Regions from separate parts of the Lysinibacillus canaveralius genome, predicted to be linked through region 3. Evidence: riboswitches for the same ligand, from Rfam matches in the RefSeq annotation. Region 3 holds a riboswitch; each other region holds the start of a gene.
What was found. Region 3 has a riboswitch for S-adenosylmethionine ahead of metK (methionine adenosyltransferase). Riboswitches for the same ligand answer to the same signal wherever they lie in the genome.
Positions count from the first base shown of each region.

Region 1: linked by a shared signal. The riboswitch ahead of AA0Y26_RS20370 (bifunctional homocysteine S-methyltransferase/methylenetetrahydrofolate reductase) and the one ahead of metK (methionine adenosyltransferase) in region 3 are both predicted to bind S-adenosylmethionine.
Region 2: linked by a shared signal. The riboswitch ahead of AA0Y26_RS01230 (O-acetylhomoserine aminocarboxypropyltransferase/cysteine synthase family protein) and the one ahead of metK (methionine adenosyltransferase) in region 3 are both predicted to bind S-adenosylmethionine.
Region 4: linked by a shared signal. The riboswitch ahead of AA0Y26_RS01800 (MetQ/NlpA family ABC transporter substrate-binding protein) and the one ahead of metK (methionine adenosyltransferase) in region 3 are both predicted to bind S-adenosylmethionine.

Region 1 is NZ_CP154840.1:4,033,723-4,041,933, forward strand. Features, by position in the region: gene metH (methionine synthase) at 13-3,438, opposite strand; gene AA0Y26_RS20370 (bifunctional homocysteine S-methyltransferase/methylenetetrahydrofolate reductase) at 3,431-5,272, opposite strand; SAM riboswitch class I at 5,374-5,473, opposite strand; gene hemG (protoporphyrinogen oxidase) at 5,662-7,047, opposite strand; gene AA0Y26_RS20380 (protoglobin domain-containing protein) at 7,446-8,211, opposite strand, start outside.
Region 2 is NZ_CP154840.1:218,394-226,604, forward strand. Features, by position in the region: gene nfsA (oxygen-insensitive NADPH nitroreductase) at 73-810, opposite strand; SAM riboswitch class I at 1,376-1,485, shown strand; gene AA0Y26_RS01230 (O-acetylhomoserine aminocarboxypropyltransferase/cysteine synthase family protein) at 1,644-2,939, shown strand; gene AA0Y26_RS01235 (hypothetical protein) at 3,355-3,750, shown strand; gene AA0Y26_RS01240 (homoserine dehydrogenase) at 4,096-5,082, shown strand; gene AA0Y26_RS01245 (DNA-binding protein) at 5,393-5,623, opposite strand; gene AA0Y26_RS01250 (MMPL family transporter) at 5,756-7,852, shown strand; gene AA0Y26_RS01255 (response regulator transcription factor) at 7,884-8,211, shown strand, end outside.
Region 3 is NZ_CP154840.1:3,283,178-3,291,388, forward strand. Features, by position in the region: gene AA0Y26_RS16560 (alanine/glycine:cation symporter family protein) at 1-1,234, opposite strand, end outside; gene AA0Y26_RS16565 (alpha/beta hydrolase) at 1,394-2,197, opposite strand; gene AA0Y26_RS16570 (gamma carbonic anhydrase family protein) at 2,309-2,821, shown strand; gene metK (methionine adenosyltransferase) at 3,093-4,289, opposite strand; SAM riboswitch class I at 4,569-4,685, opposite strand; gene pckA (phosphoenolpyruvate carboxykinase (ATP)) at 4,886-6,472, shown strand; gene AA0Y26_RS16585 (alpha/beta hydrolase family protein) at 6,694-7,482, opposite strand; gene AA0Y26_RS16590 (NUDIX domain-containing protein) at 7,466-7,933, opposite strand; gene AA0Y26_RS16595 (transposase) at 7,983-8,211, opposite strand, start outside.
Region 4 is NZ_CP154840.1:336,776-344,986, forward strand. Features, by position in the region: gene AA0Y26_RS01785 (alpha-hydroxy acid oxidase) at 1-36, opposite strand, end outside; gene AA0Y26_RS01790 (methionine ABC transporter permease) at 44-715, opposite strand; gene AA0Y26_RS01795 (methionine ABC transporter ATP-binding protein) at 708-1,733, opposite strand; gene AA0Y26_RS01800 (MetQ/NlpA family ABC transporter substrate-binding protein) at 1,801-2,619, opposite strand; SAM riboswitch class I at 2,719-2,835, opposite strand; gene AA0Y26_RS01805 (pyridoxal phosphate-dependent aminotransferase) at 2,954-4,132, opposite strand; gene AA0Y26_RS01810 (carbon-nitrogen family hydrolase) at 4,226-5,017, shown strand; gene AA0Y26_RS01815 (DNA polymerase thumb domain-containing protein) at 5,197-6,450, shown strand; gene AA0Y26_RS01820 (YolD-like family protein) at 6,467-6,787, shown strand; gene AA0Y26_RS01825 (L-threonine 3-dehydrogenase) at 7,376-8,211, shown strand, end outside.

The DNA of each region.
Region 1 (8,211 bases), 750 kb from region 3:
GCAGTGAACTTATTATACATTAAAGTATCTTGCATCAGGATGGGCAAAAACAATTGCCGATACACTTGCTTCCGGCTCCATCATAAACCCTTCCGTCAAGTGAACATCTATATCCTCTGGTTTCAACAGCTTGAACAGTTTTTCTTGATCTTCGAGGTTTGGACAAGCTGGATAGCCAAAGCTAAAGCGCTGTCCTTGGTATTTTGCTGCAAAGCGGTCGCGCATCGTAAAATCAACATCATCCGGGAAACCCCATTGGTCGCGTATTTCCTGATGAATACGCTCTGCAAATCCTTCAGCAAGCTCTAGTGCGGTCGCTTGCAGAGCATGACTTTCGAGAAATTTCCCTTCTTCCTTTAACATACGTGACTTCTCAGATACACCGTGCCCAGCTGTTACAACCATCAGCGCAATATAATCCATCTCACCGGATTCCTTTGTTTTCAGGAAATCCGCAAGGCATAGATGAGGCGTTTTTGCCTGACGAGGGAAAGTGAAACGCTCGATTTCTGTGACACCATCTTCCGCATAGACTACTACATCATCTCCCTCAGCCTGCGCCTTGAAGAATTGATACATACCCGACGGCTTTAATGTCGTATCGTTCAAGTAGCCATCAACAAGCTCTTTTAGCTGTACAGCGCGCTCATCACCCTCGGCAATAGCCTTTTCTACATTGGCCTTAAAACCTAAATGGTGGCCGATTAATGTACGCATATTCACATACGGATATAAATGTGAGACCGCATAGTCCCGCTTCACATGGCGTATAAGATCTTTGGGTTCAAAGACAGATGCATCCGCTACAGTGCGGACCGGTTTCGGCATCTCAGCAACCGGGCGCTGCGTACGTTTACTGTCTGCCTCTAATCGTTTTTCAATGGAAGCCCTTAATTCCTCTTCAAGCTTCCCGCGCTCTGTTGGATTCACAAGACGGTTTGCCATCTCTAATCCTTCCATCGCATCTTTCGAGTAAATGACAGGACCCTCATAATTTGGCGCAATTTTTGTTTCTGTAAAGCGGCGTGAAAGAGCGGCTCCTCCTACCATGATCGGAACATTAATGTCTGCTTCCTTAAAGTCTTGGGCAGTCAGGACCATCTGCTGAGCAGATTTAACAAGCAGACCGGACAATCCTACAAAATCAGGCTTTTCCTTTCTGATGGCCTCAATCAATTCTGCCGGTGTTACTTTAATGCCTAAATCCACTACCTTAAAGCCATTGTTCGACAGGATAATATCGACTAGATTTTTCCCGATATCATGCACGTCTCCTTTGACAGTGGCCAGCACCATTTTGCCCTTGCTCGCTGAGTTCTCGGATTTTTCCATGAACTGTTCAAGATGCCCTACCGCCGCCTTCATGACACCTGCGGATTGCAGTACTTCTGCAACGATTAATTGATTATCATTGAACAGGCGCCCTACTTCAGCCATGCCTTCCATTAACGGTCCATTAATAATATCAAGCGGGGCATCAAACATTTCCAATGCTTGATTTAAATCATCGATCAAGCCTTCCTTCGTTCCTTCCAGTATGTAGTAAGCCAAACGCCCCTCTACTGTTTCAGGTAAAGATACTGCTGTTTTTTCCTTCTTTTTATCACGATAGAATTCTGTAAAATCCGCCAGTGTCTGATCATTCGTGCGGAAAATGAGATCATTCGCCAGCTTAATTTCTTCTTCTGGAATAGATGCATAACGCTCCAGCTTTTCCGTATTAACGATTGCGTAATCAAGCCCTGCCTGTGTACAGTGGTATAAATAAACTGCATTCAGTACTTCACGGCCAACCGGCGGCAAACCGAATGAAATATTACTTACACCAAGTACCGTCAATGTCCGTGGCAGTTTCTCCTTAATCAGGCGTATGCCTTCAATCGTTTCTTCTGCTGCACCGATATACTGCTCATCCCCTGTACCTACCGGGAACATAAGCGGATCAAAAATAATATCTTCCGGAGCCAGCCCCCATTTTTCCGTTAATAGTTGATAGGAGCGCTCTGCCACCTCAAGCTTGCGTTCACGGGATACGGCCATTCCCGTTTCATCGATCGTCCCCACCACAACTGCTGCCCCGTATTTTTTCACAAGCGGCATAACAGCGTCGAACCGTTCTTCTCCGTCCTCTAGGTTAATAGAATTGATAATTGCTTTTCCCTGACAGAATTTCAGTGCTTCCTCCATCACCTTTTCGTCCGTCGAGTCAATGACAATAGGCACCTTTACCTTCTTCACCACTTCAGGCATAAACTGGCGCATATCCTCTACTTCATCACGGTCTGGGTTTGCTAGGCAAATATCAACAACATGGGCACCGTTCTTTACTTGTGCACGAGCTATTTCAGCAGCCTCTTCAAACTTACCGTCGATAATCAGCTGCTTAAATTTACGAGAACCGATTACATTTGTCCGTTCTCCAATAAAGAGCGGACGCATAGAATCGTCATACTGCAGCGGTTCAATACCTGATACAGCATGACCATGTGTCTGCTCTGGACGTTTACGAGGTATGTAGTCCTCCACTGCCTCGCGGATAGCGGCGATATGGGCAGGTGTTGTTCCGCAGCAGCCCCCCACAATATTCAGCCATCCTTTTTCTGCAAAGCCCCGCAATTTTTTCGAAAGTGAATCCGGGGTTTCGTGGTAGCATCCTTCTTCATCCGGAAGCCCTGCATTTGGGTAGCAGCTGACATAGCTTGTCGCAAGCTCTGACAATGAACGGATATGGTCTGTCATGAACTCCGGACCTGTCGCACAGTTCAAGCCTACTGACAACGGATTGATATGTTCAATGGAAATGTAGAACGCCTCGATTGTCTGTCCAGCAAGCGTCGTACCCATAGGTTCAATTGTTCCGGAAATCATGACAGGAAGCTCTACACTTAACTCATCAAACGCTCGCTTGATACCAACTGTCGCAGCTTTTACATTCAGCATATCCTGGCTCGTCTCTAATAGGATAAGATCTGCCCCCGCTTTAACAAGAGCATGCGCCTGCAGGTAGAAGTTTTCTTCAAGTTCCTCAAATGTAATGCCCCCTGTTACAGAAAGCGTTTTTGTTGTGGGCCCCATCGCCCCCGCTACAAAACGCGGCCATTCTGGAGTTGAAAACTCCTCAGCTGCTACTTTCGCCAATTCTACAGCACGTACATTGATTTCCTCAGCTTTATGGCCAAGCGCGTATTCATTTAATACAATCGGTGTTCCGCCAAATGTATTTGTACAGATGATGTCTGCCCCTGCCTCTAAATAGGCCTGGTGTACCTTCTTAATAACATCAGGGCGTGTGAGTACTAAATTTTCATTACAGCCATCGAGCTCTTCCCCACCAAAGTCCTCCGGTGTCAATTGTTCGTTTTGCAGCATTGTGCCCATTGCACCGTCGATGATTAATATTCGCTTTTCAAGTTGTTCATAAATGGGATGGTTAAGCATTTGTCTGTACTCCTTTATACTGTGCATCGAGTTCTTTTACGTAATCCATCAGCTGCAAGGTCATATCGTATCGCAAAAATGGTGTAATCAGATAAATACCATTGAAGTATTCACATGCTGTATCGAGCAGTTCCTTCGCAATCGCGACACCTTCTGCGGCTGCCTTCTCCTTGTCTTCTCCGCACGCTTTCATTCGAGCCAGCACTTCTTCTGATAACTTGATTCCCGGTACTTCATGATGTAAGAACTCCGCACTTCTGAATGATGTCAGCGGCATAATACCAATGTAGATCGGTGCTTCTAAATTCTTTGTCGCTTCATAAATTTCGATTATTTTTTCCTTTGAGTAAACAGGCTGAGAGATGAAATAATCGCAGCCATGCTCTAATTTTTTCTCTAAGCGTGCGACAGCACGGTCCACTACCCTGACATTCGGATTAAATGCTCCTGCCACCGAGAAGTTAGCCTGTTTGCGAAGCGGTTTACCGGAAAACGAAATACCTTCATTCAATTGTTTAATGAGCGACATTAACTCCATAGAAGAAACGTCGTATACACTTGTTGCTCCTGGGAAATCCCCTACTTTCGTCGGATCCCCGGTTACAACTAAAATGTCATGCAGTTCTAAAGCGTCCAGCCCCATTAAATGTGATTGAAGACCAATCAAGTTTCTATCCCGACATGTGATATGCGGCAGGGAGCGCACTCCTTCCTGTATGAGGATAGATGCCATTGCGATGTTACTAATCCTTGGAGACGCTAGAGAATTATCTGCCATCATGATGACATCCGCTCCATTTTCATATAATTCCTTGGCTCCTTTTACAAACCCACCAATCTCTAAGTGGCGAGGTGTGTCTAGTTCCACAATCACCGAGCGTTCGCGTTTCGCCTTTAGATGCAGCGGTTCATATTTAGGCGGCTCCGGCACACGGACGAATTCAGTCGTTGCCGGCATCGTCTCTTTTTCCTTTAGCGGTGTAAGCTTTGATAACCGCTTTTTTGCTGCTTCAATATGCTTCGGTGTCGTTCCGCAGCAACCACCGATTAGACGGACCCCCTGCTTGACCAGCTCCTCAGCAGCGCGTGCAAAATAGTCAGCTTCGGATTCGTATACCACGCGCCCATCTTCTACATCTAGAAGAGAAGCATTTGGATAGGCCGATAAGTAAGCATGCTTCGGAAGCTCCACTTTTTCAAACGCCTGAATTGTATGAAATGGGCCAAGACGGCAGTTACTGCCCACAATATCCGCTCCTAAAGCCTCAAGTTCAAGAAGGGCTGTACGGAATGAAATACCTCCCTGTAAAATGCCTGGCTCATGCATAGATACTTGTGCGATAATCGGCTTATTTGTCATTGCACGAACAGCTTTGACAACTGCCTGTATTTCCTCAAAATCATAGAAGGTTTCTAGTAAAAGACCGTCCACCTCTCCGTCAATTAGCACACGTGCCTGTTCGCGAATAGCTGAAGTAATCTCTTCAAGCGTTGCATCGCTTTTACGAATTCCCCGTATGCCTCCAATCGTTCCTAAAACGAATACGTTATCCCCTGCAGCTGTTTTCGCTAATCCAACAGCTGCTTCGTTAAACTCCTTTACGCGATCTTCGTAGCCGTACCGAGCCAATTTTATCGAATTTGCTCCGTATGTATTCGTTTGAATGATATCTGCTCCTGCAGTAATATATTGCTCATGGATTTTTTGCACTATTTCAGGCTTTGTCACATTCATCTCCTCGTGACAGTAATCCAGCCCGTAAGAATAAAGCAGCGTGCCTATTGCACCGTCAGCTGTTAATACCCGCGTTTCTAAAGCTTCAAGCAAGCCCATTTGTATCCCTCTTTTCTTTAACCGAATTGCAAAACTTTTCAGTCATTTCTATCTAAAAGAAAAAGCCCTCTTTTAACAAGAAGGCTAAGAATCGTAGTCCCTTCTCATCTTTCGGCATCTGCCGGCTGGATTTAGCACCTGACTTTAGAGCTGGTTGCTGAAGCTTCATCGGGCCAGTCCCTCAGCTTCTCTCGATAAGAAATATATTGAATTTTGTCAACAATTAAAAGAATCATAACGTTATCTGAAAGAGACGTCAAGACGTTTTACAATAGTAAACGTTTTCATGGCCAATTTATTGGTTTTCTGGATATAGGGCTATTTTTCTACCATAACTGAGTTTTTCAAAAAAGCTCAAGGAAGGATTCATTATCCTTCCGAGCTCTCTATTATTGCAAAGCAGCTAGGATGCGCTCTGCTGTTTTCTTACCGTTTTGGATACATGCTCCAATCCCTACACCAAAATAGGAACAGCCAGCAAGCAGCAAGTTCGGGTAGTTCTCCTCCAGGTCTTTCAACAATACAGACAATGCTTCATTATGTGCAAGGTCATACCGTGGCATTTGGTCAATCCATTTCGCGACATTTACGACTGTCGGTTCATCATCAATTCCTAGACTTACCTTTACATCATTTCGCGCTACTTCCAGCAATTCTTGATCCGTCATAGCCGCAAGTTCCTCATAGCGGGGATTTACATTTTTATAGAATAGACGCACAAGCAGGTTTCCATCATGCGATGTATGCTTCCATTTTCGGCTCGTCCATGTAGAGGCATCACATACTAAGTCACTATTGTGAGAAACAATAAAGCCCGTACCATCTGCTGGTAATACGCTGTCTGGCACATCGAAGCCAAGATACAACGTGATAGCCGAAGCTGTAGTGAAACGCTTTAGATTTACTTTTAGCTGTTCATCTGCCAGTACTTTCTGCACCGTTGTATTAGGTACAGCGAGCACAACGACATCAGCGAGCACTGTTTCATGCCCAATATCTATTTTATAGCAGCCATCTTCTTTCATCACACTGTGAATCTCTGTATTCTTCATGAAGTTCACTTCCGGCAGATTTGCTTCCAGCTGATCAATCAATGCTGAAAGCCCGTTCCGGAAGGAAATGAATTTTTTATTGGCAGCCTTCTCAAATTGTTCACGGTTTGCTTCGAACCCTTTGATAATACTGTCGTATTCATTTTTATAATCAACAAGATACGGTAGAGTAGAAGCGAGAGAAAGCTGGTAAAGATCTCCGGAATAAACACCTGCAAGTACAGGGGCAATCTGTTTCCTTACAATTTCCTCCCCTAGGAAATATTCAAGAAATTCCCCAATCGAGCTTTCTTTCGTAAATCCTGTATTCGGCATTTCTAAATCTTTCAGGGCCCGCTTCTTTCCTTCTTCTGAAATAAGTGTACTAGCCTGCAGCGAATCAATGCTCATCGGAATACCAAATGTAGACCCTGCTGGTATTGCATGCAATTCGTTATTTGTATGGATATAGGAAATCCCTGTCTCGTTATAAACAAGCTCTGATTCAAAATCAAGCTCCTTAACCAGCTCAAGCACCCCAGGATGACGTGCGACAATGGAATCTGCCCCTGTCTCCATGATAAAGCCGCCTTCATATGCTGAATGAATCTTACCGCCCAGATATTCATTGCGTTCAATTAAAATCAATTCCGCCTCGATGCCTTTTTCCTGCATTTGGCGTTTTACATAGTGCATCGTACAAAGACCTGTAATCCCACCGCCTACGACTACAACTGTTTTCATATATACCTCTCCTATATGTTCGAAATAACCTGCCTCTAGTATAAACTTTTTTCAGGATGAATACGTGAATGTTCTATTACAAATTAAAGAAAAAAGTATCCTTCCAAAAGATAGGATACTTCAGAGTGAAGACAACGTCGTTTTTTGACTTTGTCTTTACGTTTTTTAGGTAACTTTATAAAATAACGGTTTACTCAGCCTGTCTTGAAAACGCTTGCCAGACAAGGCGCGCCGACAAGTGAAGACGCGAATAGAACCTAAGTTCATGCGCGGACGAGCGAGGCAAGCAACGCTGGATGAGAGCCTTTGTCAACAGGCTGAAGTATCCTTCCAAAATATAGGATGCTTTTCATAACAGCCTTGATAGATGGAGATCCACACCCCTCCTCGGCTGCCTATTATTTACTTAGTTCATGGGAAATACATGCTAATTCGTCTGCTGAATGTGCCACTTTTTCAAATGAGACAGACAATTTATCAATTCCCTGCCCCAAGAGTTCAATTTCTTGCCCTATCAAGCCGTTCTGCATTTTTGTCTCACGCATTGATCGCAGAATCTGAGAAAATTTCCGCTCTGTCTGAAGCATTCCTTCTCCACCAAATTGCACAGCTTCCTGTATATGATTGAGCGAAGCTTCTAACTTAACTGTACGCTCATTTGTATCGTGCAACAATTCTCCCACCGTATCAGTTGATGATTTCGTCTGCTCAGCTAGTTTTCTTACTTCATTGGCTACTACCGCAAAGCCTTTTCCTGCATCCCCTGCACGTGCTGCTTCAATAGAAGCGTTAAGCGCCAATAAGTTCGTTTGGGTAGCAATATTTGTCACAATCGACATCACACTTTCCATTTGCTTCGTCATTTCCGTCAAACGGTCAATATCACGAGTAATCTCCGTTACCGAGGAAGTAATATTCTCCATATTAAGAGATTGTGCTTGCATTTGGCTTTGGCCGTCAAGTGCCTGTTGTTCTGTGCCATTTGAAATCTCACCTGCACGCTTTGCATGAGATGTAAGCTCATCCATTTGTGCAATGAGTTGTTGATAAGCAGCATTTGTTTGTTCAGAAATATAAGCTAGATTTTCCGATGATTCAATAATTGCTCGCCCTATATCCTGCTTCTGCTCCTCATCCGCCCGCCTCGTCTCCTCTACATAAGCT
Region 2 (8,211 bases), 1.5 Mb from region 3:
AGTAAAAAGGCGAAATTAACAGGCCTTACATCTTGTTAATTTCGCTTTTAATAGATGTATAAGATCTTTTTGTTACTTCCAAGTGAATCCTTTTGTTTCCAGGAATTCTTTTATAAATGGGCGTTTTTGATCAATTAAGAAATCAGCCATTTGTTTTGTCCAGTTCGCCATCTTTTGGTTGGATGAGCGGCTGGCGTAGTAAGCTTCCATTGTTGCATCATACTCATCAAGAAGTGTATCGTATTTCTCTTCATCATAGCTATTTTCATGCAGGACAGCGGCTACAGGTAGGCGGGGTTTTGTTTCGTTTCGTTTTGTTGGCTTGCCAATTGTCATAGCAAATAACGGGAATACATAATCAGGAAGATTGAATAGCTCACTAATTTCCTTCGGATTGTTTCGTGCGCCGCCGATATAGCATATTCCATAGCCTTCAGATTCAGCCGCGACGACAAAATTCTGCGCAAATAAGGAAACATCCGCTACACCGACAAGAAGATTTTCTGCAGAGTCCACGACGATGTCAACACCATTTTTGTTACCAGCTCTTTGCAGGCGCTTGAAGTCTACACAGAATAAGAAAGAGGCACCTGCTGTTTGGAACTGAAATTCATTTTTTGACAGCTCGCCTAACTTTTTCTTTTTTTCATCATCTGTCACCCAGATGACACTATACGCTTGTACAAAGTGAGAGCTGGCGGCCATTTGTGCGGTTTCAATTAGATCGATTACCGTTTCACGAGAGATTTCTTCTCCTGTATATTTACGGACAGATGAATGGTTTTTTAAAAGTTCTTTTGTTTTGTTCAATTTATTTTCCCCCTCTACAAAAAATAAGCTTAAAGGAAATACCTTTAAGCCCATCTTATAATATTTTTCTATAGTAATCCAATCCAGTGCCAGCAGGCTGCACTAATTGTGGGGAAGCAGATCAACGGGATACGAGGATTCAGGAAAATAAAGCCGATAACTGCCTTCCACCTGAAGCAAAATTGTACCTAGAGAATTTTTGGTAGTAAAAACAGTAATGATGTCCAGGGCGTCACTTTCCCGCATTCGCCGTATTTATACTATTTGCGAATGGTTAGTAATGCCTTACGGTATCAGCTAATGTAGTAATATAAGCTTGCACCCCTTTATATGCGAAACTTTTATACGGTAGTAATGATGTAGTGGCAATGTAAAGGTAGTTATTTGTATTTTGCAGGCATATTCAAAAGGGGATATATAGAGCTTTGAATTGCTTATTTATCCTGTAATCCAGCATAAAGCATGCAGCAGGAAAATTAAAATCAGAAGATTTTAAATTAATAGTTGACTAATCAGATTAACCTGTTTTATACTGTGAAACAATAGATGGAACATGAATCATAAACTCTTATCAAGAGCGGCGGAGGGACTAGGCCCTGTGATGCCCGGCAACCAGTAATGACTTACAAAGGTGCTAATTCCTACAGATTCGAATCGGGATCTGAAAGATAAGGGGAGGAAAACTTGCTCATTCGCAGCCCTCTTCTTATTTGAGAAGAGGGCTTTTTGGTGCTCATTTGTACAAAGGCCCTTTTCCAAATAGAGTGCGGGGAGTTTTCCATATCCTCCTCGACCGATTGTCCATCGAGTATACATTTAGGAGGAAGATATCCATGTCACAAAAGCCAGAAACGTTATTATTACACGGCGGGCAAAAGCCAGACCCTGTTACAGGAGCCATCGCTGTACCAATTTATCGTACAACGGCCTATGCATTTAAAGACACTGCTCATGCACAGCGCCTTTTCGCACTTGAGGAGCCGGGGAATATTTACTCACGTATTATGAACCCGACAGTAGGGGCGTTTGAGGAGCGTATTGCATTGGTGGAAAAGGGAACTGCAGCAGTAGGCCTGTCATCAGGTGCAGCTGCCATTGCCTTCTCTATTTTGAATGTTGCCGGTGCCGGCGATGAAATTGTATCAGCTGGTTCGCTTTACGGAGGAACATATAATTTATTTGCTACTACATTGCCAAAGTACGGTATTACGACAACATTTGTGGATGAACGAAATCCAGAAAATTTCCGCTCTGCCATTACAGAAAAAACAAAAGCAATCTTTGCCGAGACAGTCGGAAATCCAAGCTTAAACATTTTGGATATAGAAGCGGTTGCAGCAATTGCCCATGAACATGGACTGCCATTGATTATTGATAACACGTTCCCTTCTCCATATGGTGCAAACCCAATTGATTTCGGGGCAGATGTCGTCGTTCATTCAGCTACGAAGTGGATTGGCGGACATGGAACAACAATCGGCGGAGTCGTTGTCGATGCTGGAAAATTTGACTGGACACAAGGACGTTTTCCCGGTTTTACAGAACCGGATGCAAGCTATCACGGAATCCGTTACGGCGTAGATGTACCAAATGCGGCGTTCGCAACAAAACTGCGTGTACAGCTGCTGCGTGATTTCGGGCCGACACTGTCAGCGGATTCTGCTTTTAACTTTATTCAAGGGTTAGAGACGCTTCATCTGCGTATAGCCCGCCATAATGAAAATGCCTTAAAGGTTGGGGAATATTTAAAGAGCCACTCATTTGTGGATTACGTAAATTACCCAGGCTTTGAGGAATTTACATCCCATCATTTAGCAAACAAGTATTTGAAAAATGGTTACGGCTCTATTCTCTCATTTGAGATTAAGGGAGGCCGCGTTGCAGGACGTGAATTAATTGATAATGTAGAGCTGTTCTCTCATGTGGCGAATGTCGGTGATGCCCGTTCGTTAATTATTCATCCAGCATCTACAACGCACCAGCAGCTGTCGGCAGAAGAACTGAAAATTGCAGGAGTATCCGAAGGGCTCATTCGCCTATCAATCGGTCTCGAAAATGTAGAGGATATTATCGCTGATTTAGAGCAGGCGCTAGCAAAAGTGCAAAGACAGGTGTCTGCCAGCGTTTAATTTCTTTTAACAAAAGAAAGTTATTTCTATAGGTGGAAATGCAAGGGGCGGACTTACAGCACTTTTTCACTGGATTCCTGAATGATCCTATTAAAGGGAAGCAAATACCGGAGTGATGCAAATCAAATAGGCGTTCTGGAAGAGAGCTGTTTTAGGCTCGCTGCATCTTGCCATAATGTTTTATACTGCCTCATTCGGCAAAAGAAAGCGGCGGCTCCGTGCCATTTCACGGAGAGCCATCGCTTTTCAACAGTAAATTCAATTCATAGTAAGTTTATAAGTTTTATTGACAATAGCTGTGATATTCTGTAAGATAAAAACAACTTTAAAACCTACCAATAAACTCGGGAAAGCATCTTGTGTTTTTACTCGAGTGATAAATCACATAAGTGTATGAATAAAAGGAGAGTTGAAAATGGGCAATGTCTACAGTGCACAACATGTCGCAGCTTATTTTATATATGAATTGAATGAAGTCCACACTTTTGTAAACCAAATTTCTATCCAACATTTATTAGGGCAGTTCAATGCTATATGGAAAAAAGCATTTGGACATGACGCTTTTTTAGAGGAAACATACAATCTTACATCTGCTGAATATGTTGTAAAGGAAGTGTATGATGCATATAAAGAGTTAGGAACAGATCATATTTCATTACCAGCAAAAGAGTGGTATTTAAAATATGGAGAATTCCAGCTTGTGCACCGTACATATGGTATACCGCCCTTTACACAAAAAGAGGAAATGATTGCTCGAAAAGTACTTGATCGCTATCGCACATCTGTTGAGGGAATCAATATCGCGGTGTAGCTGCTTAAACATGCGCAGAAGTATAACAAGGAAGTGCCGATTGAAGTTCACTTTATCAGCTATTTTAAAAGCATCCGATGGGGGTGCTTTTGTTTTTTAGAGCTCCTTTTAGTGCCGCGGAGCTATTTGGCAGGCCTGATTTTCCTAATAACACTCTGTAAATATGGCAGAATATGCATGATAGGAGAAGATGTAAGGGGTTTCGTGTACATTTTACAAAAACAAATGTTTTCCTAGAGGAGATTTCCCTTGTTTTCGTTTATAATATAAGATAGAATTTTTTATATAAAATTATTAGAATAGTGCGTTTATATAGATTTTCTGAAGACTTTGGAGGAGACAGATATGGCAGTAATAAAGGCGGCCATCCTAGGATTTGGCACAGTAGGGCAAGGAATTTATCATATCTTAAATGAAAAGCGAGAAGCACTGCGGGAAAAGCTGGGCGTAGAATTAGAAGTGACGAAGATTTTAGTTCGGGATACTTCAAGCGAGCGGGTTCCAGGGACGAAACATTTATTGACAGATAATATCAATGAGGTATTTGCCGAGAAAGGCATGCAAGTAGTATTCGAGGCGATCGTTAATGAAGAGCCGGCATTTTCCTATTTAAAACAGGCAATAGAAAACAAATGCCATGTGGTGACAGCGAATAAAGTGATGTTTGCTAAAAGAGGGATGGAGCTTCAAGAGATGGCGAAACAAAATGGTGTATTTGTAGGGTATGAAGCAACGGTTGCCGGCGGGGTCCCTGTGATTAAGACGTTGAAGAATATTCTCCTTGTTAATGATGTGAGCTGCATTCAGGGAATTTTAAATGGGACGACAAACTATATGCTAACAAAAATGCGTAAGGAAGGGTGGAACTTCGAGGAAGCATTGCTGGAAGCACAGCGTCTCGGCTATGCAGAAGCAGATCCGTTCAATGATATTTCAGGACAGGATGCGTTTAAAAAGTTAATGGTACTGTCTGATTTGGCCTTTGGTGAACAGCCAGACTGGTCAGAGGTCGAGGTAATTGGTATTGACACAATTTCGACAGAGGATGTGAAAAATGCCACAGAACACGGAATGCGATATCGGCATGTAGCGGAAGTGGAACGACAGGCAGGCGGTAAAATCGCAGGGAAGGTAGCGCCTATGCTTGTAGACAGGGAGCATCCTTTATTCCCAATTGATGATGTCTTTAATGCAGTAGCTATAGATACAAATTATATTGGCACATTAACAGTGACAGGTCCCGGAGCTGGTATGTATCCGACTGCTTCTGTCATGGTAGAGGATTATGCAGAAATTATCGGTAAGCGCGCCGGATTTGTAGTGACGATTTAATTTCTTTCAGCTAGCAGCCGCTAAAATTTCTCTAAAGCGGTGAACTGAGGACAGAGACACCTTTCTTGGCTCGGGCTGCTGAGGGTGTCTGTTGTTTTGAATAGTTATAAAGATTCGGAACAGGCCATTAAAAGAAAATCGGACCATCCATTAGAAAAGGATGGTCCGATTTTTTCGTGTGCAGTAAATAGTACTATTCATCTAGAGTACAGTGCGAAGATACGTTTTATATCCAAGCCTTTCGCCTGCGCATAGCGTAGTTAAGCAGGCATGGCATCAGCTTTTTAGGCATGCTGGAAAGCAATGTCAGTTAGTCTTCATCTTTTACATCCACATCATCTGGAATAGGTGTACTCCGCCAAATTTCAATTTCCTCTTTAATGCGTTCGAGCTGCTCATGATACGCATCGAACTGCCTGCTATTAATCAAGAACTGTTCTCCGTCATGGACGGCTTTAATGCGGCCATTGTAAATGTAATGCAGAATTTGATGCTCAGGCATGCCAATATCTTTAGCAGTCTCTTCCACTGTTTTATACATTTTGATGACCCCCATTTCCAATATAATCTTGCCTTTATTATAACATGGGAATCGAAAAAAAAAGTTTATATTGAATTTATATTCGTCCGGTAAGATACAAAGTGGAATTTGAACAAGGAGGAGAAGAACACAGTGAAAAAGCTTTTATATCCAATAACTGACTGGGTTTCAACAAAGCGTGGGATGTGGATTACAATCATTGGCTGGCTTGTACTGATGATCGGTCTAAGTGCGGGTCCGAAGCTGGGTGATCATAAAGTAACAAACTTCCAGTCACTTCCTGAAGAAGCGCAGTCTATTATTGCAGAAAATAAATCAGAGGAATTATTCCCAAATGACCAGGGAACTCCTGGTATACTAGTCTTCCATAATGAGGAAGGGAATATTGAACTGGATGAGGTCAAACAAGTATTAAATACTATTATTAATGAAGATATTGAGGGCATAGAAACAATTGTTGATATTTCAGCCATGCCGGAACAGGCATTAGCGGCATTCACCTCGGAGGACAAATCGACGATAATTGTGCCGATGAATTTAGAGGCGGACCTTGGTAACTCCGATTATTCGGAAATCAATGATACAGCTTCCGAAATTGGAAACGAAGCAGCGAAAAATCTAGAGCTGGACTTCTACATTACCGGCCCAGCAGGTATTGCTGGTGATACGACAAAGCTCTTTGAATCTGCAGACCTACAACTGCTATTTGCGACAATCGCCATTATTCTAGTGCTGTTGATTGTGATTTATCGTTCACCGCTGCTTGCATTCATTCCGTTGCTTGCAACAGTGATTGTCTACCAGGTCGTGAACCAGTCGGTAGCGCTGATGGGAGCAGGCGGGTTAGAGATCAACAACTCGACAACTTCCATTATGAGTATCCTGCTGTTTGCAGCCGTTATTGATTATTCATTGTTCGTATTCTCGCGTTATCGGGAAGAACTGAACCACTATGAAAGTAAATATGAGGCAATGAAGTATGCAATGCGTGCAACAGGGGAGCCGGTCTTCTTTGCAGGCGGTACAGTCCTTGCAGCGATGCTCATTTTATTCTTTGCGGATTTCCGTGATTATCAGAACTTTGCACCAATCTTTGGCTTAGCGATGTTTATTATCATACTAGCCTCCATTACACTAGTACCTGCCCTGTTTACATTGTTTGGTCGTAAAGCATTCTGGCCGAAAGTACCGAAATACGGCGAACAAAAAGAAGTGAAGCATGGTATATGGGGAGGGGTTGCGAAGTTTGTCGTTAACAAGCCTGGTCTTTCAGGCGGACTGGTAGCCATCTTTATGTTGATTACGGCATTGAATGTCTTTAACCTGGATTTTGAATTTAATTCTGTGAAAAACTTTCCGGAAGATTTACCTTCAAGGGTAGGATATGAAATCGTAGAAGAAGAATTCAACAAAGGTGACCTGGCCCAAACAACAGTCATTCTTGATGGTGCAGAGGCACTTACAGAAGAGGAAATTCAAGCATTCACTAATAAGCTGATAAGCTATGAAGAAGTTAACTCGGCGACATTAGCTGCTGCAACAGACGATCAAACAGCAGCAAAGGTTAATATCTCTTTAACAATGAACCCTTATTCGTCAGAGGCGATTAATTTTATAGAAGATTTACGTGAAGACACAGATAGCAGTATGAAAGGGTTAGAAATCGAGGCAGACGTCTACTATAGCGGTACGACGGCTAAGTTAGCTGATGAGCGAGACATTAACAACGGAGATATTATCAAAATTGTTATTTTGGAAACGCTGCTGATCCTTGTATTACTGCTTGCCTTAACACGTTCAATCAAAATGCCGATTTATATGATGGCAACGATTTTAATCTCCTATGTTTCGGCTCTTGGCCTAGGATTATTCCTTGTAGATGTGCTGTTTGGGTATGATGCTGTAAGTACACGGGTACCAGTGTATGCGTTTATCTTCCTCGTAGCGCTGGGCATTGATTATAACATCATATTAGTATCACGCTTCATGGAAGAGCGTAAGAACAAGAAAGTGAAGGATGCATTAGAGGTGGCCATCCGTAATACAGGCGGCGTTATTTCATCCGCGGGCTTAATTTTAGCGGCTACTTTTGCCGCGCTTACGACGATGCCGATTGCAGACTTGTTTATTTTCGGCTTCATGGTAGCGGTTGGAATTCTGATTGATACCTTCCTTGTACGCGGTATGCTGCTGCCATCGTTAATCCTATTTTTTGAAAAAGATAAATAAACCGCTCATACTCAGAGCGTGGAGGGATGATATGCGGATAATGGTCGTAGATGATGATCAGGATATTTTACAGCTTGTTTCAATCCACCTGACACGTGAAGGGTATGAGGTAGAGCGGGCAAGTGATGCACAGCAGGCACTCGATTTACTTGAGGAGAAAGACGTAGACCTTGCAATAGTAGATGTGATGATGCCGGGGATGAACGGGTTTGAGCTTACAAAAACTCTTACAAAAGATCTTGACATCCCGGTTATCCTTCTCACGGCAAAGGGACAGCTTGAGGATAAGGAAAAAGGTTTTATTGCCGGATCAGAAGATTATATTGTAAAGCCGTTTGAGCCAAAGGAGCTGCTATTCC
Region 3 (8,211 bases):
CTGCCCCATAGAATGCTGAAGCAAGTAGAACAAATTTCAATATCCAGGTAAAGATAACTTCTCCTTTACCCCTCAACATATATGAAACATTTGTTTCCGCAATATAATAATAGGCCATTAAAGTTGTAAATGCGAAGAAGAATAGTGCAATTGCAACAAATCCTGAACCAAAATTATTTAAACTTGGGAATGCTTCTGTAACTGCTGCCTGTGTAAATTCTGAATATGTAATGCCAGGTGCATACTCTACAACCAATTCACCCTCTGCATCACCTACATTCGTATTGTACGTACCCATGAATAAAATCATTAGTGCCGTTGCCGAACATACCAACAATGTATCGATATAAATAGACGCTGCCTGTACCAGACCTTGTTTAGCTGGGTGGGAAACTTCTGCGGCTGCAGCAGGGTGAGCTCCTGTCCCTTGACCGGCCTCATTCGAGTATACCGCACGTTTAACTCCCCAGAAGATCGCCGAACCAATCATACCTCCAAAAACAGCATCTTGATTAAACGCACTACGCACGATTAAAGCAAGCACATCGGGTACTGCATTGATATTTATAATAATGACAATTCCTGCAACCAGTAAGTACAATCCTGCCATAAATGGAACTAAGATTTGGGCAGCGTTCGCAATACGTTTAACTCCCCCGATGATAATAAAACCTAGTAAAACAATAACTACTAAACCAGTAATCCATGGCTCAATATTAAACGCATTGTTAACTGCACCGGCAATTGCGTTCGATTGTACACCTGGCATTAAAATTGCTACTGCTAAGATTGCTGAAATTGCAAAGATGATTCCAAACCATCTCATTCCAGTCGCTTTTTCAATGTAGAATGCTGGTCCCCCGCGATATAACCCGTTTTTCTTTTCCTTATAGATTTGTGCTAATGTTGACTCTACATAAGCCGTTGAAGCACCGATAAATGCAGTGACCCACATCCAGAAAATAGCCCCCGGACCACCAAATGCAATGGCAGAAGCGGTACCGACAATATTCCCTGTCCCTACACGTCCTGATAAAGCAATCGACATGGCCTGGAAAGAAGACACTCCTGCTTCAGATTTTTCCCCTTTGAACATTAATTTGAACATATCCCCGATTAAACGGACCTGGCAAAACTTCGTTAAGATAGAAAAGAAAAGGCCTACGATTAAAATGCCGTAAATCATTACTGGTCCCCAAAGAATACCGTTCAACCATCCAATAAAATCTTCCATTCTCCACACCCCTTTTTAAATTTATTTTATTATTTTGAAATTCACTATATTACAAAATACTCATCCATTCAACTAATTTTTAAAATTTTTGAAATATTCCTTTTTTATAGTCGAAGAATGTTAAAAAGCGCAATGAACTATTTATTCATTGCGCCTCTTTTAGGAGATAATATAGCCGAGGGACCTTAAACTATTATTCATAAAATCTTTTGTTAGCAGGAAGATCTCTTCCCGTTCCATTTCAAAAAATAGACTATTCAAGCTGTCTTTCCATTCCTTATATTGAAAATGAGTTAGATTTTGTTGAACGAGCCATTGCTTTGAATATGCCGTATCCGTGATACTGTCACGTCCGCCTGTCATTAGAAGAACAGGCAATGCAGGCAGCTTTACCTCTGCGTCTTTCCACATTCTTAAAAGCTGCTGCAGTTCACGATACCATTTCACAGTGACAACTGTGTTAAAAGGTACATCATCCTTCATCTCACCATATACTTCAAAGTTACGTGTCAATGTATTATAGGTGATTTCATGTTTTAGCTTGACGTTTGATGTAATCGCGCTCAGACTCGACAAAGCCTTCGAAAGCTTCCCTGGTTCAAGCTTCAAATGGAGCCAAGGTGACACCATTATGAGACCTGCACAGTCGAACTTATTACGATATAATGCGCGTGCAGCAATTGTTGCTCCCAGTCCATTTCCTATTATAAATACCGGCAGATTATCTGTATGAGCAACCTGAATCAGCTGTTTTGCATAAGTATAATATTCTTGAAACTCCTCATCATGGTAGCGATGATTTTTTGCTTGCTCCCCGTGTCCCGGTAAATCTCCCATTACAACGTGAAATCCTGAGCCTCGTAATTTTTCAATAAGCCACGCATACCAGGCATGGTGCTCATAAGCACTATGAAAAATTGCCACAACCGCTTTTGGCTGCCCCTCAGCATCCCATTTCCACATCGGCCTTCCTCCTAAAATTCTCATTCGTTATTAATTGAAAAGTTTGTTTATTTCCTACTTACTATTTGTTACGATAATTATACATATTAGCTTGAAATGAGGCGAAAGAATATGATTTACCCTTATAAAGACAAAAATCCGAACATAGACCCATCTGCCTTTATTGCCGATTATGTCACAATTACAGGTGACGTTACAATTGGGGCAGAAACATCTGTGTGGTTTAACACCGTGATCCGCGGAGATGTTGCTCCAACAATCATAGGCAGCCGTGTGAGCATCCAGGATTTAAGCTGCCTTCACCAAAGCCCCGACAATCCTCTTATTATTGAGGATGAGGTGACAGTTGGCCACCAAGTAACATTACATAGCTGTGTCGTCCGCAAGCGAGCACTTATTGGTATGGGCTCTATTATTTTGGATGGTGCCGAAATCGGAGAAGGCGCCTTTGTAGGGGCCGGCAGCCTTGTTCCTCCAGGTAAAAAAATTCCTCCCAACTCCTTAGCGATGGGCAGTCCTGCAAAAGTCGTCCGTGAAATTACGCCTGAAGACCGTGCAGATATGGATCGAATCATTCGGGAGTATGTAGAAAAAGGGCAATACTATAAATCACTACAAAAATAACAAGCAGAAAGCCGCCTAATGGAGGCTTTTTTTCTATTATATAATATGTTAAAGAGATTTCTGCTCTAAAATTGATGATGATTCTATGCCCTTGTGAAAATATGAAAGATTAGTTTTCAATCTGGCAAACGGTATTAGACATTTGGTTCAGCTGCTATAGCGCAGAAAAAGAGTGTGCATTGTTCTCTTATCCAGCGCTGGTCCCTTTCCTTATCTGCTAAAAAAGCCGCCACATGAAGTGACGGCCTTTTCATATCCTGGCACAACTCAATTATAGGCCCGCTTTTTCGCGAAGCGCTTGAGCCTTGTCCGTTTTTTCCCATGGTACATCCAGGTCTGTACGGCCAAAGTGGCCATAAGCTGCTGTTTGTTTATAGATTGGACGGCGCAGGTCAAGCATTTTAATGATCCCGGCTGGACGTAAATCAAATAGTTCACGTACCCATTCCACGATTTTGCTTTCTTCCACTTTACCAGTGCCAAATGTATCAACAGCGATCGATACAGGGCGAGCTACACCGATTGCATACGCAAGCTGTACCTCAGCACGCTCTGCAAGCTCTGCCGCTACAATATTTTTCGCAACATAACGTGCTGCGTAGGCTGCTGACCGGTCAACCTTTGTAGCATCCTTACCAGAGAAAGCACCGCCGCCGTGACGCGCATAACCACCGTATGTATCAACGATAATTTTACGGCCAGTAAGCCCTGCATCTCCTTTTGGTCCGCCAATAACAAAACGGCCTGTTGGATTAATGAAATATTTCGTGTTTACATCAATTAAGTTTGCGGGTACTACTTTATTGATTACCACTTCTTTAATGTCTTTTTGAATTTGCTCTAATGTTACTTCTTCGTCATGCTGTGTAGATAAAACAATTGTATCCACACGTGCAGGTTGGTTGTTTTCGTCATATTCTACAGTTACTTGTGTTTTTCCATCTGGACGCAGATAAGGCAGTTCACCTGATTTACGAGCTTCTGTCAGGCGACGAGCCAGCTTATGTGCCAAACTGATAGGCAGCGGCATCAGTTCTGGTGTCTCATTGCATGCATAACCAAACATTAAGCCCTGGTCTCCGGCACCGATTGCCTCTAGTTCTTCGTCAGTCATTGCGCCTTCGCGAGCTTCAAGCGCTTGGTCAACACCTTGTGCGATATCAGGCGATTGCTCACCAAGAGCTACCAGTACGGCTAGGTTTTCAGCATCAAAACCATATTTTCCGCGTGTATAGCCAATTTGTTCTACTGTATCACGTACAATTCCTTTAATATCTACATATGTAGATGTCGTTACTTCACCGGATACTAATACAAGTCCTGTCGTAACAGTTGTTTCGCACGCTACGCGAGCGTTTGGATCTTCTGCTAGAATAGCATCTAAAATGGCATCTGAAATTTGGTCGCAAATTTTGTCTGGATGCCCTTCTGTTACACTTTCTGATGTAAACAGTCGACGGTTTGTCATTTGTTTTCCTCCTAAAAATACCTTGCGCGAAAGCGCGTATTTGATACGGTACTCATTACCCATGTATGTCTACCCGTACGGATTAAAAAAGCCGCTGCTAACTTTTACACGAGGATTTAGAAAGGCCCGGAATAACAAAGAGAAGCTCAGCCTGCTTATATGTCTTTCTTTATAAGGACGATATAACAGTAATTCCTTAAACTGCTCTTTTCGCATTTAAAACAAAAAAATCCCTTCGCTCATGTATGAGGAAAGGAGTCATGTTTTCGTTACCTTTCACTCTTATCGTTCAAGGATTATATCCTTGCATCAGGTTGGCACCAACACGTTACGATAATCGTATTGCAGGTTGCCGGGTTTCATAGGGCCTGACCCTCCACCAGCTCGGGATAAGAGTATCCGTTCAATTGTACATGGTACGAAATTTGTTTCATCTTGTCAAACGATTTATAATGGTTTTATGGAATATAAAAAATTCATAAAATAAATTCACAATTAGTATAGATTATTTAAATCAATGTGTTATACTATTTTTGAATTAGTAACTAACCTCCCTCACCTAGGGGAACTATATAAAAAAGGATGGTATTTAATCGATGAATTCAGTAGATATCAACAACGAACTGAAGGAATTATTAAGCGGGGCAAATATTAACGTTCAACTATCTGTACCAGAATTAGTTGAAAAGGCTACATCTCGTGGGGAAGCTACATTGACAGTAGATGGCGCTTTACGTGCTGAAACTGGTAAGTATACTGGCCGTTCTCCTAAAGATAAATATATGGTAGAAGAAGATGCTTCTAAAGATAAAATTGACTGGGGAAAAGTAAATCGACCAATCTCGACAGAAATTTTCGACAACCTTTACGTAAAAGTGATTAACTACTTAAAAGAGAAAGACGAGTTATTCGTGTTTAAAGGATTTGCAGGAGCTGACAAAGACTCTCAGCTATCAATCCAAGTTATAAACGAATATGCTTGGCATAATCTTTTCTGTCATCAATTATTCATCCGCCCAACAGCTGAAGAATTAACGGATCACGAATCACAGTTCACAATCGTATCAGCACCATCTTTCAAGGCTGATCCAGCAGTTGATGGTACAGCATCAGAAACTTTCATCATCACATCAATGGAAAAGAGAATCATCCTTATAGGTGGTACAGAGTACGCTGGTGAAATGAAAAAATCAATCTTCGGTATTATGAATTATCTGTTACCAGAACAAGGGATTTTCCCAATGCACTGTTCTGCCAATGTAGGTGAGGAAGGCGATGTAGCATTATTCTTCGGTCTTTCAGGTACTGGTAAAACGACTTTATCGGCTGATGCTGACCGCAAGCTGATTGGTGATGATGAGCATGGCTGGTCTGACAACGGTGTATTCAATGTTGAAGGCGGATGCTACGCAAAAACAATCAACCTTTCTGCTGAAAAGGAACCGGAAATTTACAATGCAATCAAGTTCGGCGCTGTACTTGAAAATGTCGCTGTTCATCCTGAAACACGCATTTGTGATTATAGTGATGGTTCATTAACTGAAAATACACGTGTAGCTTATCCAATCCATTATATCGATAATATCGTAACACCGTCGGTTGCAGGTCATCCAAAAACAATTGTTTTCTTAACTGCAGATGCTTTTGGCGTACTACCTCCAATCTCTAAATTAACGAAAGAGCAAGCGATGTACCACTTCTTGAGCGGCTTCACTTCGAAGTTGGCTGGCACAGAGCGCGGTGTTACAGAGCCAGAACCAGTATTCTCAACATGTTTCGGTTCTCCATTCTTACCTCTTCCGGCGACAGTTTATGCTGAAATGCTAGGAAAGAAAATCGACGAGCACGGCTCACAAGTGTTCTTAGTTAACACTGGCTGGACTGGCGGCGAATATGGTGTAGGTTCTCGTATGAAACTTTCTTATACACGTACAATGGTTCGTGCTGCAATTGAAGGTAAGTTAAATGAAGTAGAGACAATCCAAGATGGTGTATTTGGATTAAACATTCCTGTCGCTGTTGAAGGTGTACCATCCGAAGTATTAAACCCGCGTGAAGCTTGGGCTGACAAAGCGGCATATGATAAAAAAGCTACAGAGCTTGCTGGGCTATTCAATAATAACTTCAAGAAATTTGAAGATGTTTCTGAAGAGATCGTGAAAAAAGGCGGGCCTTTAGTATAAGGAAGAGCTATTTTCCGTTCCACGCAGTAACCACATCCTTATAAATTAAAAGGAGCAGCTTATATAGCTGCTCCTTTTTGTGTGGAGAAAGCCTCTCCCCCTATTCCCCTGATAGAATAAATACCTGTAAACTCTATGCTTACATCTGACAAAATGTGTTAGAAAGTTATGCAGCAGCCTAAATAAGAAAAAGCAGCTTCCTTTCATAGAAGCCGCTCTATTTATTCTACACCCTTTCCCTTCATCCATCCACAAAGGGCACGAACTGTTTCTGAATTTACTTCTGGCGGGTAATGATGTTTCAGCCCGTAGGAATACCATGTTTCATAGAACTTCCCTGCATCCTGAAGACAGTACTCTAACTGATAAGCATGCTCAATATCTACATGCTGATCACTCGTGCCGTGAATGATCAAAACCGGTGCTTTCATTTTTTCAATTTCAAATAGAGGAGTCCGGTCATCATAACGCTCTGGAACTTTTTTTGGCGTGCCCCCAATGACACGCCGCAGTCCTCTGCGCATATCAATTCGCTCCCAATAAGTAGCCGCAGCATCTGATACTCCCGCCCAAGTTACGACAGAAGCGATGTCCTCTCTTAAGATAGCCGTCCACAATGCCATCAGTCCTCCACGTGAAAAACCATATACATGTACATTTTCACATTCGACAAACTGTTTCACTATGTCAACACCATATACAGCATCGTAGCGGTCATCACCCGCAAATTCATCTCTTCCCTCTCCGCCGCGGTTCCCCCTATAATAGGGAGCAAATACGGTAAATCCCTGCATAGCAAATTGAGCAATTCTAGCCGGTCTCACCATACCAATAGACTGCATGCCTCCGCGCAGATAAAGCATTGCCTCAGTATGAGCCTTCTTAATCGGTCTTGCCAGTAATCCCTTTACTCGAAGCCCATCTGACCAGTATGTAATTTCATCCAACCGGATATGGGGATTTGGTGAAGGATATTTACGTATGGATGTGATTTTACCATTGTCTTGCATGTGTCTTCACTTCCTGTAACATCTTTTTCATTCCATCATCACGCATATAAAAACTCAAGTTTGGATGTGCAAGTAATTCTTCTTCTGTCAGCCAGTGTCTTGCAACTGTTTCATATTCCCCAATGAACTCTTCTATCTCTTCTACGCTAGCTGTAAAAACAGCCTTGCAAAAGGGGATTTTGTCATACACTACATAATAGGCAAACCATTCAGCGTCCTTCACCTTTACTTGTGTTTCTTCATATACTTCACGGATTGCCGCTTCAATAAGCGTCTCTCCCTTCTCTTGCTTTCCTCCGGGGAATTCAATTCCTCGCGTAAAGTGCTCAGTACAGAGCCACTTATTCTCATATTTTACTAGAGCCAGCACATGTCTTGGCTCCACCTCAAACGGGCCTTTGTCAAATCGCAGAACTACTTCAAGTCCATTTTCATCTATGAATGTAAACATCCCTTCAACTCCTAACTAATTTTAAGTGTAGCGAAGGGATGTCAGCGCTTCAACTGAAAAAAGGCATTTTCTCCACAAATTCTTTTGTTTGATCGTCACCATATTCATGAATCAGCGCATATATTTGCTTGTAACGATGGTCGATATCATGATTCAGTTCATCCATATGATAAGGGATAAATGGTAAATGGGCACGAACCATATTTGATGTTTCAAGCTGGTAAATAGATGCAAACAATTTTTGAAACACTCTCGCCTTGTGAGGCTCTAACTCCATT
Region 4 (8,211 bases), 1.6 Mb from region 3:
CTGAATATTTTTTAAAAGTAAGTCTTCCTTCGTCATTAACTTATCAGTCCTTTTTCAGCTTAGCAGCAATACGGTTGCCGATTGATTGAACTACCTGTACTAAAATAATGAGAATGAACACAGCAGCATACATTACATCCACCTGGAAACGGATGTGGCCATAGCGGTAAGCTAAGTCGCCTAAACCACCTGCACCAACAAGTCCTGCCATCGCGGTTGCCCCAATTAGTCCGACTGTAGCAATTGTCAGGCCAAGAATAATAGAGGAGCGTGCTTCACGCAGCAGTACATTCCAAATAATATGGCGGCGCTTGATCCCCATTGCTGTATAAGCTTCCATTACACCTGGGGACACCTCAAGAAGAGCAGTCTCCAGAAGACGGGCGATATAAGGTGCTGTATAGACGACAAGCGGTACGATAACGCCCTTAACTCCAATCGTCGTGCCAACAAGAAATTTCGTCAGCGGCAGGATGAAGAATAATAAGATGATAAATGGAATGGAACGGATAATATTAATGAGCAGATTAGATATTTGGTAAATCCATTTATTTTCAAATGACTGTCCGGGACGTGTTAATACGAGCATCAGCCCGAGCGGCACCCCGAGAACAATTGAAATGACGAGGGAAATGGACGTCATCTGGAATGTTTCTAGCAATGCCTCCCAAATAATCGGTCCCCACTGCTCCAAAAAGCCTTTATCATTATTCATTTGCTCCACCTCCCAATATATCAATTTGTACGCCGTTGTCTTTTAAGTACTGGGTGATGGCGGTAATCTCAGCAGCGGTTCCATTTATATGGACAACAATATTGCCGACAATACCGTTTTTAAGTTCAATGATGTTGGCTGCCAAGATGTTTGGCTGCACATGGAATCGACTTGCTACATCCGCAATAAGCGGCTTTCCTGTACTTTCACCGACAAATGTGAGGCGGATGACGGCACCTGTCAAATTCAACTGTTCAATCAGCGAATCTGATAGATTCCGTTGTGAAATTGTATTTAAAAACTTACGCGTCGTGGGATGCTGGGGCTTTGTAAACAGCTCAATTGCTGTATTATGCTCCACAAGCCTGCCTTTCTCCAAGACATATACATAATCGCAGATTTTTTGAATGACATTCATTTCGTGTGTGATTAAAAGGATGGTAATGCCGAGTTTTTCGTTGATTTCAAGGAGCAGGTCCAGGATGGAGTCCGTTGTTTCAGGATCCAGGGCACTTGTCGCTTCGTCACTAAGCAGAATTTCAGGTTCCTGTGATAGGGAGCGTGCAATAGCCACACGCTGCTTCTGACCGCCCGACAGTTGGTTCGGATAGCTTGTCAGCTTATCTGTTAAGCCAACGATTTCTGCATATTTTTTTACCTTTTGTTCTACTTCCTGTTTGTTATGTCCTAATAGCTTTAAAGGTATAGCAATATTATCGTAGACTGTCGCTGTTTTTAGTAAATTAAAATGCTGAAATATCATTCCGATTTTTTGTCGTGATTGTCGAAGCTGTTCTGGGGAAGCTTCTGTCAGATCAATACCGTTAATGATTACCTTGCCGCTTGTTGGACGTTCGAGAAGGTTGACACATCGGATGAGTGTACTTTTACCTGCACCCGAATAGCCGATTACCCCGTGGATCTCACCTTTTTTAACTTGTATATCTACCTGGTCAACAGCAGTAACTGTGCCGTTTTTTGCTTCGAATTGTTTAACAACCGATTGGAGTTGAATCATTGTTTTCCGCCTTTCTAGCTAAAAAGCTACCGGCGTCAATGCCGATAACTTTTGGCCATGTATTGGATTAGAAGCCTGGAATGACAGCTCCATCGTATGTTTCTTCAATGTATTGGCGCACTTCTTCTGAATGATATGCTTCGATGAATTTCTTCAAGTCTTCACTGTCTTCATCACCAGGACGTACAACAATTACATTTACATAAGGGGAGTCTGCAGATTCAAGCAGGATAGAATCATCTTTAGGACTCAAGCCTGCCTCCATTGCAAAGTTTGTATTGATAGCGGCAAATTCCACTTCTGCGAGCTGAGTTGGGATTTGTGCCGCCTCTAATTCGATAAATTCCAGGTTTTTTGGATTTTCTTCAATATCATAGATTGTTCCGTTAATGCCTACGCCCTCAGCCAATGTGATATAGCCGGCATCAGCCAGTACCGCTAGTGCGCGTCCGCCGTTTGTTGGGTCGTTAGGAATGGCAACCTTTGAACCTTCCGGGACAGCATCGATCGACTCATATTTCTCTGAATAGAAGCCCATTGGGTTTAAGATTGTCTCTGCTACAGCCACAAGTTCCTCTCCACGGTCATTATTAAAGTTGTCCAGGAAAGGCTCATGCTGGAAGTTGTTTACGTCCAGATCTCCCTCTACTAGTGCTGTATTCGGCAGCACGTAATCAGAAAACACTTCAATCTGTACTTCCAAATCATTTTTTGCTGCTATTTCAGCGGCCACTTCTGTAATTTCTTCATGCAGGCCTGCTGTTACGCCGACCTTGATCACACCATCATTTAATTTTGAGGCTGAATCTTCATCGCTGCTGCATGCTGCGAGTGATAGGGCAAGTGCTGCACCTGCGAATAAATAACCAAATTTTTTTGTTTTCATAGATGATTCCTCCAACGTGTTTGTATTTGTCCTTTAATAAAAAATGCCTCTCCTTTGAAAAGAGAGGCATGAATAGACAAAGACAATATTCAAACACCACTCTTATCTTTCAAAACGAATTCGTTTTGTAGGAATTAGCACCTTGCAAATGCGTCTTTCGCATATGCTGGTTGCTGAGCTTCATCGGGCCAGTCCCTCAGCTACTCTTAATAAGAGAGAAACACTATATTAAAAAACTATGAAACTTAATATACAGACTATTTATTAGTTTCGCAATAGTATTTTATTATTTTTCTAAAAAAAATTACGCGCAACTGCTTTTTGCGAAAGAAAATTACTTAACAGGTATTTGAAAAAGTCCTAACTTTTCTACACGAGCAATCGCCTCTTTCAGCCGTTCTTCTGAAACGAGCAGACCAACGCGTATATAGCCTTCCCCGTATTCACCAAAACCATTGCCTGCTGCGACGGCAACATCCGCATTGTCTAGCAGCAAATCAGCAAACTGCTGGCTGGTAAATCCTTTTGGAACAGGCAGCCAGGCGAAAAATGAGCCTTTGGGTGCCTGCACATTCCAGCCGATACGTCTTGCTTCTTTCACGAGTATATTGCGGCGTCTTTCGTATGTATCGCGCAATCCCTCTACACTATTCTGCTCAGCTGTTAAAGCCTCGGCAGCTGCATGCTGGATAGCGGGGAAGATACTGCAAAACAGGTGATCTTGAATCAAATTAATCGCTTCAATCATTTTTTCATTACCAACAGCAAACCCGACACGCCATCCGGCCATATTATACGATTTTGATAGTGTGTACAATTCAATGCCGACATCTTTAGCGCCTTCTGCCTGCAGGAAGCTAACCGGCTTTATACCGTCAAATCCGAGTGCTCCATATGCAAAGTCATGCGCGACAGCAATATGGTGTTGCTTTGCAAAGGCAACTGTTTTTTCAAAAAATTGCTGGTCTGCCACACCTCCAGTAGGATTGTTCGGATAATTGATGTACATCATTTTGGCACGGTCTTTTATTTTCTCGGGCAGCGCATCATAGTCGGGCAGGAAGTTATTCTCTTTTATGAGCGGCATTGTATCAAATTTTACATCTGCAAGTGCGACACCTGATAAATAATCTGGATAGCCCGGATCCGGCAGCAGCATTGTATCTCCAGGATTCAACATAGCTAACGGTAATTCCACAAGTCCAACTTTTGTCCCTCCTAATATAGCCACTTCTTTATCGGGATTGATGTCCACATTATATTCGCGTTTGTAAAATTCAGCTGCTGCCCGGCGAAGTTCGGGAATCCCGCGAAACGGCGAGTATTTATGTGTAGATGGATCAGCTGCCGCCTCCTGTAAGGCTTCGATAATATGTGGGGGAGTTGGCTGATCAGGGTTACCTTGTCCTAAATTGATGATGTCGCGTCCCTCTGCAACTGCCTGCGCTACTTTTCCAGCAAGCGCAGCAAAAAATTGAGGTGGAAGCTGCTGTAGTCTAGTCGAAAATTCCATTTTATAAATCACCTATTTTTCAGAATATATTAAAAATTATACGAACCATGTTATGATATTTAAGAGAAAAAGTCTATAGGCGGTGTAGGAATTATGAAAATCGGATGTATTCAACTAAATATGGGGTTTGGAAAAGTAGAAGAGAATTATGAACGTGCCGAGAAATTTATCCGGGAAGCAGCAGAAAAGGGAGCAGAAATTATTGTTTTACCGGAAATGTGGAACACCGGTTACGCACTGGAAAAACTAGAAGAGCTGGCCGATGTAGATGGGGAACGTACAAAAGCCTTTTTGACCCGGTTGGCAAAAGAACTTGGTGTTCATATCGTTGGCGGCTCCGTTTCAGTAAAAAAGGGAGATAAATTTTACAATACGATGTATACGGTAAATAAAGAAGGAGAGCTTGCCGGAGAATATAATAAGGCTCATCTATTCCGGTTGATGGACGAGCACCTTTATTTAGAGGCGGGCTCAGAAATGAACCGTTTTGCGCTAGGAGATTTGGAGGCTGGTGGTGTCATCTGCTACGATATCCGTTTCCCTGAATGGCTCCGCAGCCACGCACTGTCCGGCGCGAAGGTATTGTTTGTACCAGCACAATGGCCAACCCCTCGCATTGATCATTGGAAAACACTGTTACAGGCACGTGCTATTGAAAATCAATGCTTTGTGATTGCAGTGAACCGTATTTCAAGAAAGCCAGAAAATTTTAATGGTCAATCGATGGTTATCCAGCCATGGGGCGAAGTGTTGTGGACAGGAGCAGAAGATGAGGAACTGGCAATCATTGATGTAGATTTCTCGATTGTAGATGAAGTGCGTGGAAGAATTCCTGTTTATGATGATCGCAGACCTGAATTGTATGAAACAGTAATAAAAAAATAATAAAAAAATAAAGCGCGTGGCCTTCCACTGATGGAAGGCCTTTTGCTATTTTCAGTATTATTGGCTGCATACTAATCAAAGAATTTATGATTAAAAGCTTCAATTTTTGGGACTTTTAGGTTGTCGTCTCAATTGTCTCATTTTAATATAGGAACAAACGTTCTTTTTGAGGTGATTGGATGTATGAGAAGGCGCCAAATAAATCAATTATGTGTATTGATATGAGATGCTTTTATGCAAGCTGTATGGCACATCTTCACAATCTTGATGTAATGAAAGTACCGATTGCGGTTATTGGGAGCTTTCAGCAGCCGGGGAGTATTGTACTAGCCGCTTCACCACCGATGAAGAAACGCTTCGGCATTAAAACGGGCTCCCGCTATTTTGAAATTCCAAAGCATCCAGATATCCGATTATTTGAACCGAAGATGGAGTTTTTTGTACGTATCTCGATGGAAATCACACGCCTTTTCAATCAGTTCGTACCAAAGGAGGCAATCCATGTGTACAGTGTAGATGAAAGCTTTATTGATTTGACTGGAACGGAAAGGCTATGGGGCCCGCCCGAACAGACAGCGAGAAGAATCCAGCGCTGGATTTACGAGCAGTTCGAGATTCCGAGTGCTGTCGGAATGGGGCCTAATATGCTGATGGCGAAGCTGGCGCTTGATTTGGAAGCTAAAAAGAAGGGCTTTGCTAAATGGACCTATGAAGATGTTCCCAAAAAGCTTTGGCCGGTATCTCCACTGTCCAGCATGTGGGGCATTGGTGCAAGGACAGAGCGCACATTGAATCATATGGGTATCTTTAGTGTGTATGATCTTGCACATACCGATCTCGCTGTTTTAGAAAAACGTTTTGGTATTTTAGGAAACCAGCTATATTATCATGCATGGGGAATCGACCATTCACTCATTGGTGCCCCCATTTTAAATGGACAGGTGAGCTATGGGAAAGGGCAGATCTTAATGCGTGACTACCGTACAAGGGAAGAAATTTTGACGGTTATTCTCGAAATGTGTGAGGATGTGGCGGGAAGGGCAAGAGAAGCATCTATGGTTGGACGTACTATTTCTCTTGGGCTCGGCTATAGTAAACATGCATTTGGCGGAGGTTTTCAGCACGCTAAAACGATTGATGAACCGACAAATGATACCCTCGTAATTTATAAAGTTTGTGTCGATCTGCTTGACACATTTTATGCCGAACGTCCGGCACGCCAGCTCACGGTGACGCTGCATAACCTGGAAAGTGAGCATTCAATGCAGCTGAGTCTGTTTGATGAACAAAAATGGCGGAGGAGGAAGCTTGGGATGGTCATGGATGCTATCCGAGCGAAATATGGGTCAACAGCTCTCTTGCGTGCCGTTTCCTACACAGAAGCAGGAACTGCACTTGGACGGAGTACGTTACTTGGTGGACATAAGAAGTAAGGAGAATGTGCTGAAAATGAATAGAGATAGAGGAACCATCAAATGGAACGCTATGATGCTGCCGGAACATGTTAAATTGCTGCGTGAATGGAAAGAGGAGGATGAAAAAGCAGAAAAGCCGAATCTCGATGAGTGGGCGTTGGAGGAATTGAGCAATCAGATTACACTAGCTTATCAACACCGGCTGCCTATTCAGTTAACAGTCTGGAAAGAGAAAAAAGCGGCTGAATGGGTGACCGTTATTGAAAGGATTGATTATAACCAGCAATCTATTTATACGGAAGAAGGTAAGGCAATTGCCATTCAACACCTTTATAGTGCAATCATAATGGATTAATGCTGGAAATACGTATGTTTTCAAAAAGGTACAGAGCGATGAAAGCTTTAGGTTGGAAAAATATATAAAGGGGAATAGGCAAAGCAATCAGCGCACCTTTCTTGAGAAAACAGCGAAAATACCAATCCGTCACGGCAGGAAGGTAGATGCATATAATAACGGGGAAAGCAGACTGTTAGCTTCGGTTATATCATTGCGCATATTGGTTCTCAGTCGTCGAAAAATAAATATAATTATCATATTTGCCCCCTGAATTTAGCACTAAAAAGAAAAAAATACCGTCATTTTAAAGTTATAAAAAGGAATAGGCTGTCCAATAAGCCAAACTTATCGGGCAGCTTCTTCATGTAAATTGTACTAAAAAGATTTAATCTGCCAGTAGTTGCAACATAACTGATTTATTTATGTTTTAGGGTTGTCTTTTTTCGTGCGGCTTCATTTTTTCGAGTTGAATGGAAAAATGAAATAAAAATATTGTACTTTCGAAGAGGACGTTATATAATGCGATTAGCTAATGAAGGTTGATATATTAGTGTTTCTGTGTACTTGTGGAATGTACAAATGTTTCGCATCAGAGGAGGGCTTCTATTGAAAAAGATTATGGTTACAGGCGCGCTTGGTCAGATTGGTTCTGAACTAGTAGTGAAACTGCGTGAAATATATGGAACGGATGCCGTTTTGGCTACGGATATCCGCAAGGTCGAAAATAGCGCGGGTCCATTTGAGGTATTGGATGTAACAGACGACAAGCGTATGTTTACGCTTGCGAAAGATTTCGGTGCAGATACGATGATTCACATGGCTGCATTACTTTCTGCAACAGCTGAAAAGAATCCGTTGCTCGCATGGAATTTAAACATGGGTGGGTTAGTGAATGCGCTGGAAGTAGCTCGCGAACTCGATATGCAATTTTTTACGCCAAGTTCAATTGGTGCATTTGGGCCAACAACCCCAAAAGATGAAACACCGCAAGATACATTGCAGCGGCCAACAACGATGTATGGTGTAAATAAAGTAGCAGGAGAACTGCTATGCGATTACTATCATACAAAATATGGACTTGATACACGCGGAGTACGATTCCCTGGTTTAATTTCATATGTTACACCTCCAGGAGGAGGAACGACTGATTATGCAGTCGATATTTATTACAAAGCAATTGAAGAAGGGCGCTATACTTCCTACATTGCAGAAGGCACGTACATGGACATGATGTATATGCCGGATGCACTTCAGGCAATTGTCGATCTAATGGAAGCAGATGGCAGCAAGCTTATCCATCGTAATGCCTTCAATATTTCAGCAATGAGTTTCGACCCGGAGGAAATCGCTACGGAAGTCAAAAAGCATATCCCTCACTTCAAAATGAGCTATAATGTTGACCCGGCTCGTCAGACCATTGCAGATAGCTGGCCGAATGCCAT